DNA from 3 places in the Citrobacter sp. Igbk 17 genome. Region 3 is predicted to be linked to each of the others. Evidence: riboswitches for the same ligand, from Rfam matches in the RefSeq annotation. Region 3 holds a riboswitch; each other region holds the start of a gene.
The links. A riboswitch is a leader RNA that binds a small molecule or an ion and turns the genes downstream of it on or off. The one in region 3 is predicted to bind cobalamin.
Positions count from the first base shown of each region.

Region 1: another riboswitch for cobalamin. It lies ahead of NNO08_RS05550 (ABC transporter substrate-binding protein); the one in region 3 lies ahead of btuB (TonB-dependent vitamin B12 receptor BtuB).
Region 2: another riboswitch for cobalamin. It lies ahead of NNO08_RS16400 (cobyrinate a,c-diamide synthase); the one in region 3 lies ahead of btuB (TonB-dependent vitamin B12 receptor BtuB).

Region 1 covers NZ_JANEWI010000006.1:72,778-76,060, forward strand. The annotation lists gene dauA (C4-dicarboxylic acid transporter DauA) at 1-358, shown strand, start outside; gene NNO08_RS05545 (GNAT family N-acetyltransferase) at 467-982, shown strand; cobalamin riboswitch at 1,225-1,454, shown strand; gene NNO08_RS05550 (ABC transporter substrate-binding protein) at 1,666-2,718, shown strand; gene NNO08_RS05555 (FecCD family ABC transporter permease) at 2,784-3,283, shown strand, end outside.
Region 2 covers NZ_JANEWI010000029.1:1,154-4,436, reverse strand. The annotation lists gene cbiB (adenosylcobinamide-phosphate synthase CbiB) at 1-306, opposite strand, end outside; gene NNO08_RS16400 (cobyrinate a,c-diamide synthase) at 303-1,682, opposite strand; cobalamin riboswitch at 1,771-1,945, opposite strand; gene pocR (transcriptional regulator PocR) at 2,278-3,189, opposite strand.
Region 3 covers NZ_JANEWI010000011.1:1,528-4,810, reverse strand. The annotation lists gene NNO08_RS08760 (YijD family membrane protein) at 1-163, shown strand, start outside; gene trmA (tRNA (uridine(54)-C5)-methyltransferase TrmA) at 246-1,346, opposite strand; cobalamin riboswitch at 1,462-1,658, shown strand; gene btuB (TonB-dependent vitamin B12 receptor BtuB) at 1,723-3,283, shown strand, end outside.

The DNA of each region.
Region 1 (3,283 bases), on a different contig from region 3:
TATTGCGCGCATGACGCGTCTGGCTCCGGTCAACGTAGACGTACCAGACGACGTACTGGTACTACGCGTTATTGGCCCGCTATTCTTTGCCGCTGCGGAAGGATTATTTACCGATCTCGAGTCGCGTATTGCAGGCAAACGCATTGTGGTGCTGAAGTGGGACGCGGTCCCGGTACTGGATGCAGGCGGTCTGGACGCCTTCCAGCGTTTTGTTAAACGTCTGCCGGAAGGTTGTGAGCTGCGTATCAGTAACCTGGAGTTTCAGCCGCTACGCACCATGGCACGCGCGGGTATCCAACCCATCCCTGGTCGTCTGACGTTCTTCCCGAACCGCGATGCCGCGCTGGCAGATATTTAATCATACTATGTTACCGGCTTGCGCAGGCTTGCCGGTAACACTTCTCTTCTGTAAACGTGTCTGAGTTGCTATTATCCAGTTTCCCTGGTTCTGATGATATCTGCAACGATGAACGCTGATACTACATTTATATTCCGTGAGATAACCGAGGCTGATATTTCGGCCGTTCAGTCGTTTATTATCCACCATTTAAATCTCTATTTTAACGCTAACCGACCGGCACCTGAACCGCATACAGATGTATTAAATCTGCGCTCACACTACCTCCATCAACCGCGAAATCTGTTGATCGGTGCATGGAATAACCGACAGCAACTTATCGCTACGCTGGCGGTCTGCCAATACGATGACCGAATACCGGCACTGCGTGGACGCTATCAATTATCCTCAACCGCTGAAATTTGTCGCTGCTATGTCGCACAGGAATATCGTCGGCAAGGCATAGGCAGCCAACTTGTCCTGCTGGCGGAACAATTTTGCGACCGACAACAATATAAAACACGCTATCTGCACACCCATCATTTTTTACCTGGCGGCTATCAATTTTGGTTGCGAAATCACTTTACCGTCTATTTTGATGAAGGTGGAGAACAGCAAATCGTGCACATGGAAAAACATCAATAAAAATGTGACGCCGCGCAAATAATTAAATACCACAATTAATTTCGTTATTAATCGTAGTCTTCTCGGCAAAGAAAACATTAATTGATCAACATCAAACAATTCTCATTTAGTTTATCGACATTTGTGCTTTCCACATAATTAATGTCACAAGCATAAAATCAACGCATTGATTTTATTGAATTAAAAACCAAAAGTGATATCAACCCTACTTATTCAAGCGGTTGACGGGGCTATTCGATACCGATAAAGTCCCCACCGACAGTATTTCAGAATCTATTGATCATTTTGAAACGGAATATGGTGCGGATTATTTTAATCTTATGCCATAGCTGCCCCCGCAACTGTAAGCGGAAACTGAATATCACTGTGTCGTGGATTATCCACGACCGGTCACTGTAAAGAACGCATTTATGGGAAGGCCGATATTCAGATTGCCGCGAGCCAGGAGACCTGCTGTCAAGGTTGTATACATTGAGTGGACGGGATGGTCCATGGGGTGATTTATTTGACGAATGTATAATATAATTTCTGAACAAATTGGCAACAATATGCTTTATTTTCATATTATCTTGCCCGCAGTTCACGATTAGATGTCATCTATCGTCATGTGCCTGTCCCGAATTTATGGAACGAAATGAACCATGACCAGACGTTCAGATTCTGGCATGAACGGGACAACACTAATGCACGCAAAAATAACTTCTGCTTATTGCAAACTTTCACTTCTGGCACTGACTGGCGCAGCACTCTTCCTGACCAGCAATATGGCTTCTGCGGCTAAAACAGAATATCCACTGACGATCAAAAACTGTGGTAGGGATATTACGTTTAATCATGCGCCAAAACGCGTGACTACCGTTGGACAAAACAGTACTGAAATCCTCTATTCCCTGGGTCTTGCCGATCGTGTTGTTGGGACATCACTGTGGTTTGGTCCGGTACCTGAACAGTACAAAGCGGCGAATGACAAGATTGCGGTCATTGCACAAAACATCCCGAGTTTCGAAGGGATTATTGCGAAAAAACCGGATCTGGTGGCCAGTCAGTTTGAATGGCAGATTGGCCCTGCGGGCACAGTTGCCTCTTACGAACAATTTAGCGAATTACACGTTCCGGTTTATACCGCCCCAGCCGATTGCGCCAAAGACAACGAAGACGGCGGTGACGGCGTGCGTAAGAGCATGTTTGATATCGCCATGGTCTATCAGGAAATTGCCGACCTGGCGAAAATTTTTGATGTACAGGATAAAGGCAATGAGCTGATTGCCAGCCTGAAAGCACGTGAAGCCGCCGCGAAAGCGAAGATTGCCGGTATGGACAACCACGTATCTGCCGTCTTTTGGTTCTCCAGCGCCGACCTGCAGCTTGACCCCTATGTCGCCGGGAAATTTGGCCCCGCGGCGTGGATAGCGCAATCTCTTGGGGTGAAAAATGTCATTGATTCCGCTGAGGAGTGGCCAACGGTAGGTTGGGAAACCATTGCCAAAGCCAACCCATCGGTCATCCTCCTCGGCGAGATGGGCCGTCGCCGCTTCCCGGCCGATGACTGGAAAGTCAAAATGGAATACCTCACATCCGATCCTGTTACCCGGCTGATCCCGGCAGTGAAAGAAAACCACCTGCCGGTGATCGACGTGCAGACCATGAACGCGGGTATCAGAACCATTGACGGGCTGGAAAAACTCGCCGATGCGCTGGTGCAATATGGCCTGGCGCACCCTCAGACGACTCACTAACTCTCGTCGCGCGTTATGCCTTATGCGGGCATAGCGCCCTTTCGTATCCCGGGAAGTCGTAAATAATGAGCGAATTACGCAGGACGCGCCATGCCATGAGCCAGCTTGCTGGCCGGACGCTGTTCCACGCGCTATGGGTCAGCATGGTGATGTGCGGCGTCCTTCTGGCGGGCATTTCAATCGGTGAGACGGTTATCCCGTGGCGGCATGTCAGCCATACGCTGGCAAACCGCTTGTTTGATACACAGTATACGGTGGATGCGCTTGATGCCGGGATTATCTGGAACTACCGCCTGACCCGTGCGCTGGTTTCCGCCTGCTGTGGAGCCTGTCTGGCGGTCTCAGGCGTGGTTCTCCAATCGCTGCTGCGCAATGCGCTGGCCGAACCTTACCTGCTGGGGATTTCTGCCGGAGCCTCAACGGGCGCGGTGCTCATTGCTCTGACCGGACTTGGCGCAGGGATCATTTCCATGTCGCTTGGCGCGTTTATTGGCGCGCTGACGGCATTTTTGTTTGTCGCGCTATTAGCCATGGCGGCAAGGGGCAAAAGCGGCTCGGCCACCAC
Region 2 (3,283 bases), on a different contig from region 3:
CGCCAGACAACGCCCCGCCAGCACGGTAAAGATCATCCACACCTCTACGCCCCATCCCAGCCACGGATGAATGGAATTCGCCAGCGTCAGCACTCCCCAGGAAACGCCCCATGTCACACCGACCACCACGATCCACATCACGGCACCGCCGATTCTCAGCGTGCTATCACGATGGCAATAACGCCGAATGACTCGCTGGACTGCGGAGATAAGGTTGCCAATCCAGCGCACCGGGTGAGGCCAGTTCTGCGGATCGCCAATGATAAAATCCAGCAGCCAGGCAACGCACCATGCAAGTATCGTCATAGCGCGTTCCTCGCAGCGGCCAGCCAGTGATTGAGCATTTCGGGGCGCTGGGCAAAATGAACGTGCAGGTAGCTGGCGAAGGTATTTCCGACCTGCCATCCGCCTGACCAGGCCTGCAGCGTTTTGCCATCACGCACCTTGCGGCAACTCATTACCGCCGGAGTTTCAGGGGTAAAATCGGAATAGTGGAATTCATGCCCGCGCAGGACTTCACCGGCCGTTGCCAGCAATGTTTGCTGTGTGGCTTGCGCCTCGCAGTAACCAAACCGGGTCAGCCGTTTGCCCATTTTGCTGTGCCCCGGAATGATATCTACCATTTGCCAGCGATCGCCGTTGCTGTCCTCCAGCGAGCTACCGAGATACATCAACCCTCCGCACTCTGCATAAATAGCGACGCCACGCTGATGTGCCGCTCGCAATTGCTCCAGCATGGTGACATTACGGGCCAGGGCCGCAGCATGCAGTTCCGGATACCCACCGCCTAACCAGATCATCTGGCAGTCCGGTAAACAGGTATCGTGCAGCGGGCTAAAACGAACAATGTTGAGGCCCGTACGCGCCAGTAACGTAATGTTATCCGGATAATAAAAGTTGAACGCCTCGTCATCAGCAATGGCCAGCGTTAACCCTGCGCCTGCGTCTGCAGCAGGCAGGGCGGGCCATTCACCAACAGGAAGGTTGTCTGACGCACTTAAGGCCAGCAGCGCGTCGATATCCAGCGTCTGTTCCAGCATCGCGGCAAAATCCTGCCACGGCTGCTGGTTGATAACTGACTCACGAGCGGTAACCAGCCCCAAATGACGCTCAGGGAGCGCGACGCCCTCCATGCGAGGAACATAGCCCAATACAGGCACGGAGCAATAACGCTCAATCGCAACTTTGAGTAGCTGGTAATGTGTTTCGCTGTTGACCCGATTAACAATCACGCCTGCAATGTTCAGACTGGGATCAAAATGCTGGAATCCCATCACCGTGGCGGCTATCGAAGTGGAAACCGCCTTACCGTCAACCAGCAAGATGACCGGGCAGCCCAACTGTTTCGCCATCGCCGCAGTACTGCAGTAATCAGGGTCTGTGCCATAGCCGTCATATAACCCCATAACGCCTTCGATAACGGCAATATCCGCGTGCCGCATCTGCTCGCAAAATAAGGCATTCAGTGTAGAGGTGGGTAGCATGAAGCTATCAAGATTGCGGGAAGCCGTACCACATACCGCGGTGTGCCAGCCAGTATCAAGGTAATCAGGACCGACTTTGCATGGCTGGACGCGTAAACCGCGCTTTTTCATCAGGCTCAACAAGCCCAGCGTTACCGTGGTTTTGCCACAGCCGCTACCGGTACCTGCAAGAACAAATGCGTGAAAACTGGCCGCCATACCCTGATCCTGTTCAGGGTGGTAGGGGTGTATAGATACCCAGTCTCTCGACTGTATGCATCTGCGCAACCCACTTCCCACCGAAGTTGTTGGTAGTCACCGACAGGCAGGTCTTCTGGCTTAGCGTCGTCCTCGCCCGTCCTTCCCAATCTTGCGATCAGTGGTCTATACGGGGTCGTCAGCATCACAGCAGCGGGGGCTGCGGGGGATTCTCACCCCCTTCCCTACCACAAATGTGGCAAACCTGTCAGTTCAAGAGCCGATTTAATTTGGCTCTGTGTCTTGAGGCAAATTCACGACCTCATGACAATAATTCAATTTAATATCTTGCCGGGTACATTCAACCAATGTTATGGCCTCAACCCGTTTATTCATATGTTCATTTTTTGAATGAAAGCGTCATTAAAGAATAAAGAAAGTCTTTCACACAGACACTGTATCTCATCACAAAAATAAAAACTGGTGCAGTTTATCCTTCAAATACCATTATTTTGTTGCGCTATGACAATTTATTGACTGCTGTAGTTATTTTTCATTTTATAATGACTGACATAGCATACGATATCAAAAATCGGCAATAGCAAATTATTGCTATTTAAGCTGTCTCTTCAGATGAGATGACATTTATTTGCTGACGGAAAGCCTGCGGCGTAACCTGGTACGTTTGACGGAAAACTTTGCAAAAATAACTGGTTTGTGAGAAGCCTAAATTTCGCGCGATACTGGCAATGCTCCAGTCGCTATGACAAAGTAACTCTTTGGCACTCGCCATTCGCTGTTGATTTACCCATGCGTTAAATCCTATCCCCTGATATTTTTTGAACAATTTGCTGAAATAGTAAGGGCTGAGATAAACATGAGAGGCAACATCTTCCAGACGAAGCTCGTCCGATAAATGCGCATCAATATAACGCAAGGCTTTCTTCATTTTACTGTCATGAGGGTTCGGACTACGATTAGCCCGCACCGGCTCTGACTGTTGCGGATTGTCTTTAATTACGACGAAATTCAGTTGTTTTTTAAGACAATTTTCTACAATGAGCTTTAGCAAATCAGCAGAGGCAATAACCCGCGAATAGTCCATTTCCGGTACATTACGAAATTCACTCACCAGTTCGGGATCGGCTTGCCAACGGTCGTCCACGTTCAGAATATCCACCAGCCCCACGTCATTACTTAAGCGCACCTGACCACATAAGACAAACCCTACCAGATGTCCCGCAATGACCAGCGGAATGGAGAAGTCGGTAAGTCCGGCATGGCAGCGATAAATGCAAGGTTGATCGGATTTTGAAGCTTCCAGTCCCCCACAGCGATCGCTCATACGACATCGCGTACTATGTTGAGGATGCTGGCGCATCAACTGGCAAAAAGGGGTGAAATTAAAAAGCTCAGAAATTTCATCACCGTGAATATTGACAACCACAACAGCCAGACTGGTGGCCTGCGCAAAATCCTGTGCGATTTTATTAATGAGTTCTGAGTTCAGGGCACTCGCAGAAATCATGATAAAACCTCTCAGTTAATTTATTGTTATAAATAAAACATATTATTTACATCCGCTTTCATCTCGCTATCCAAAGCAATGATAAAAGGCGTAT
Region 3 (3,283 bases):
GGCTGCAGCCTGTTTTATTCTCGGTGTTCTGCTGTACAGCACCGTTGTACGTGCTGAATATCCGGATATTGGCTCTAACTTCTTCCCGGCGGTACTGTCGGTGATTCTGGTGTTCTGGATCGGCTTTAAAGTGCGTAACCGTAAGCAGGAAATCGCGGAGTAACAGTTATAGCTGTAGGCCGGATAAGGCAAAGCCGCCATCCGGCAATCTGAACCGGAAGTGCTTATCCGGCCTCCGTTCAGTCTTACTTCTTCGTTAACAGTACGCCGCACTCCATATGGTGCGTATACGGGAACTGATCGAACAGCGCCAGACGTGAAACATTGTGCGTCTGGCTTAATGTTTCCAGGTTCTTACACAGTGTCTCCGGGTTGCAGGAGATGTACAGAATACGCGGATACGCCTGCACCATTTTTTCCGTTTCGCTGTCCAGACCGCTGCGCGGTGGGTCAACGAAAATGGTCTCGCACTGATAACTCTTCAGATCAATCCCCTGCAACCGGTTGAATTCGCGAACACCGTTCATTGCCTGCGTAAACTCTTCGGCTGCCATACGGATAATTTGTACATTATCAATATGGTTAGCGGCGATGTTGTACTGGGCTGCAGCAACGGACGGCTTGGCGATTTCGGTGGCCAGTACGCGGTTGAAGTTCTGTGCCAGCGCTAATGAAAAGTTGCCATTACCGCAGTACAGCTCCAGCAGATCGCCCTTTGAATCTTTGGTGACATCAATCGCCCATTCCAGCATCTGAATGTTCATTGCAGCATTCGGTTGCGTGAAACTGTTCTCAACCTGGCGGTAGATAATCTCTTTGCCCGCGACCGGTAAACGTTCGTCGATATAATCCTGATCCAACTCGATTTTAGTTTTGGTCGCCCGGCCGATCAGGTGCACATTCAGGTTTTGCGCCCGCAGCGCATCCCGCAGCACTTCGGCTTCCTGGCGCCACTCATTATCCAGTTTTTTATGGTACAGCATGGATACCACCGCCTGACCGCTCAGGGTGGTGAGGTAATCAATCTGGAACAGTTTGTGACGCAGGATGTGGTTGTTGCGTACACCTTCAATCATTGCCGCCATCAGCGTATTGATAAGCTCGCTGGCCGCCGGAAAGCTGTCGACGCGAATACGTTTTTTCGTTTGGCTGTCGAACATGATGTGGTACAGGTCATCCCCGTCATGCCACAGACGGAACTCGGCACGCATACGGTAATGGCTAACCGGTGAGCGGAACACTTCCGGAGCCTGTGCATAAAATGGCGTCATTAAGCTCTGCAGACGCACCACTTTTTCAGCTAACTGTGCGTCGTACTGTTCTGTCGGAAGGTGTTCGGGGGTCATGATGCGTCCTGAAAAATAAAAGTACGCGGGGATTGTAGGGATTGCTCATCAGATGTCCAGTTATTGATGATTTCCGATATTGTGATATCCGGTCTGGACAGTAGGTTGTAACAAACTGTAGCATCCGTTTTCCGGTCCTGTGAGTTAAAAGGGAATCCAGTGTGAATCTGGAGCTGACGCGCAGCGGTAAGGAAAGGTGAAATGAGAGCGTAAAGCAGACACTGCCTGTGGGTGGGAAGTCTTCATTTCTTTTTATTCGGTATCCTGAATAACCTTCCAAGCCCGAAGACCTGCCGGCTAACGTCGCATCTGGTTTTCACTATCGCGTACTATCGGTGGACCTGCGGCATCCTTCTTATATTGTGGATGCTTTACAATGATTAAAAAATCGTTGCTGTTGACGGCGCTTTCCGTCGCGGCATCTTCTGGTTGGGCGCAGGATGCTAGCCCAGATACTCTCGTCGTCACTGCCAACCGTTTTCAGCAGCCCCTAAGCGCAGTACTTGCACCCATCACCGTCGTTACACGTCAGGACATTGATCGCTGGCAATCTACCTCGGTAAACGATGTACTACGTCGTTTGCCTGGTGTTGATATCGCGCAAAGCGGCGGTATGGGGCAAAACTCGTCTATTTTTATTCGCGGCACTAACGCCAGCCATGTTCTGGTGTTGATAGATGGTGTGCGTCTTAATTTAGCGGGAGTTAGCGGCTCAGCCGATCTTAGCCAGTTCCCGGTATCGCTGGTGCAACGTATTGAGTATATCCGCGGGCCGCGTTCCGCTATATATGGTTCGGATGCGATTGGCGGTGTGGTGAATATCATTACTACGCGCGAAAAACCAGGGACGGAACTGACCGCCGGCGTGGGAAGCAATGGGTATCAGAATTACGATATCTCAACCCAGCAACAGCTTGGCGAAAATACGCGTGTCACGTTGATGGGCGATTATGCCTACACCAAAGGCTTCGATGTCGTGGCCTACGGTAGCACTGGTGCACAGGCTCAACCGGATAAAGACGGTTTCTTAAGCAAGACGCTGTATGGCGCACTGGAGCACAACTTCTCCGAGACATGGAGCGGGTTCGTTCGTGGTTATGGTTATGATAACCGCACAGATTATGACTCGTATTATTCTCCTGGCTCTGCACTACTTGATACCCGACAGCTTTATAGCCAGAGCTGGGACGCTGGGTTACGTTTTAATGGCGAGCTTATTCAGTCACAACTGGTTTCGAGCTACAGCCACAGTAAAGACTACAACTATGATCCGAACTATGGCCGCTATGATTCCTCGGCCACGCTGGATGATATGAAGCAATATAATGTTCAGTGGTCAAACAGCATAGTTGTTGGCCACGGTAACATTGGTGCAGGCGTGGACTGGCAAAAGCAAACCACGGAGCCTGGCACTGGGTATGTTACGGACGGTTACGACCAACGTAATACTGGCCTCTATTTGACGGGATTGCAGCAGCTTGGTGACTTCACCTTCGAAGGTGCGGCACGTAGTGATGATAACTCCGAGTTTGGTCGCCATGGTACATGGCAAACCAGTGCTGGATGGGAGTTTATCGAAGGCTATCGTTTCATTGCCTCCTATGGCACATCTTACAAAGCGCCAAATCTGGGGCAGTTGCATGGCTATTACGGCAATGCAAACCTTGACCCCGAAGAGAGTAAGCAGTGGGAAGGGGCGTTTGAAGGGTTAACATCAGGTGTTAACTGGCGCGTGTCAGGGTATCGCAACGATATCGATGACATGATCGACTACAACACCCACACTCAGAAGTACTACAACGAAGGCAAAGCGCGTATTAAAGGTATCGAAGCGACTGCAAACTTCGACACCGGGCCGTTGGCGCATACGCTTAGCTACGACTACGTAGATTCGCGTAATGCGATTACCAACGAGCCACTGGCTCGTCGTTCTAAAC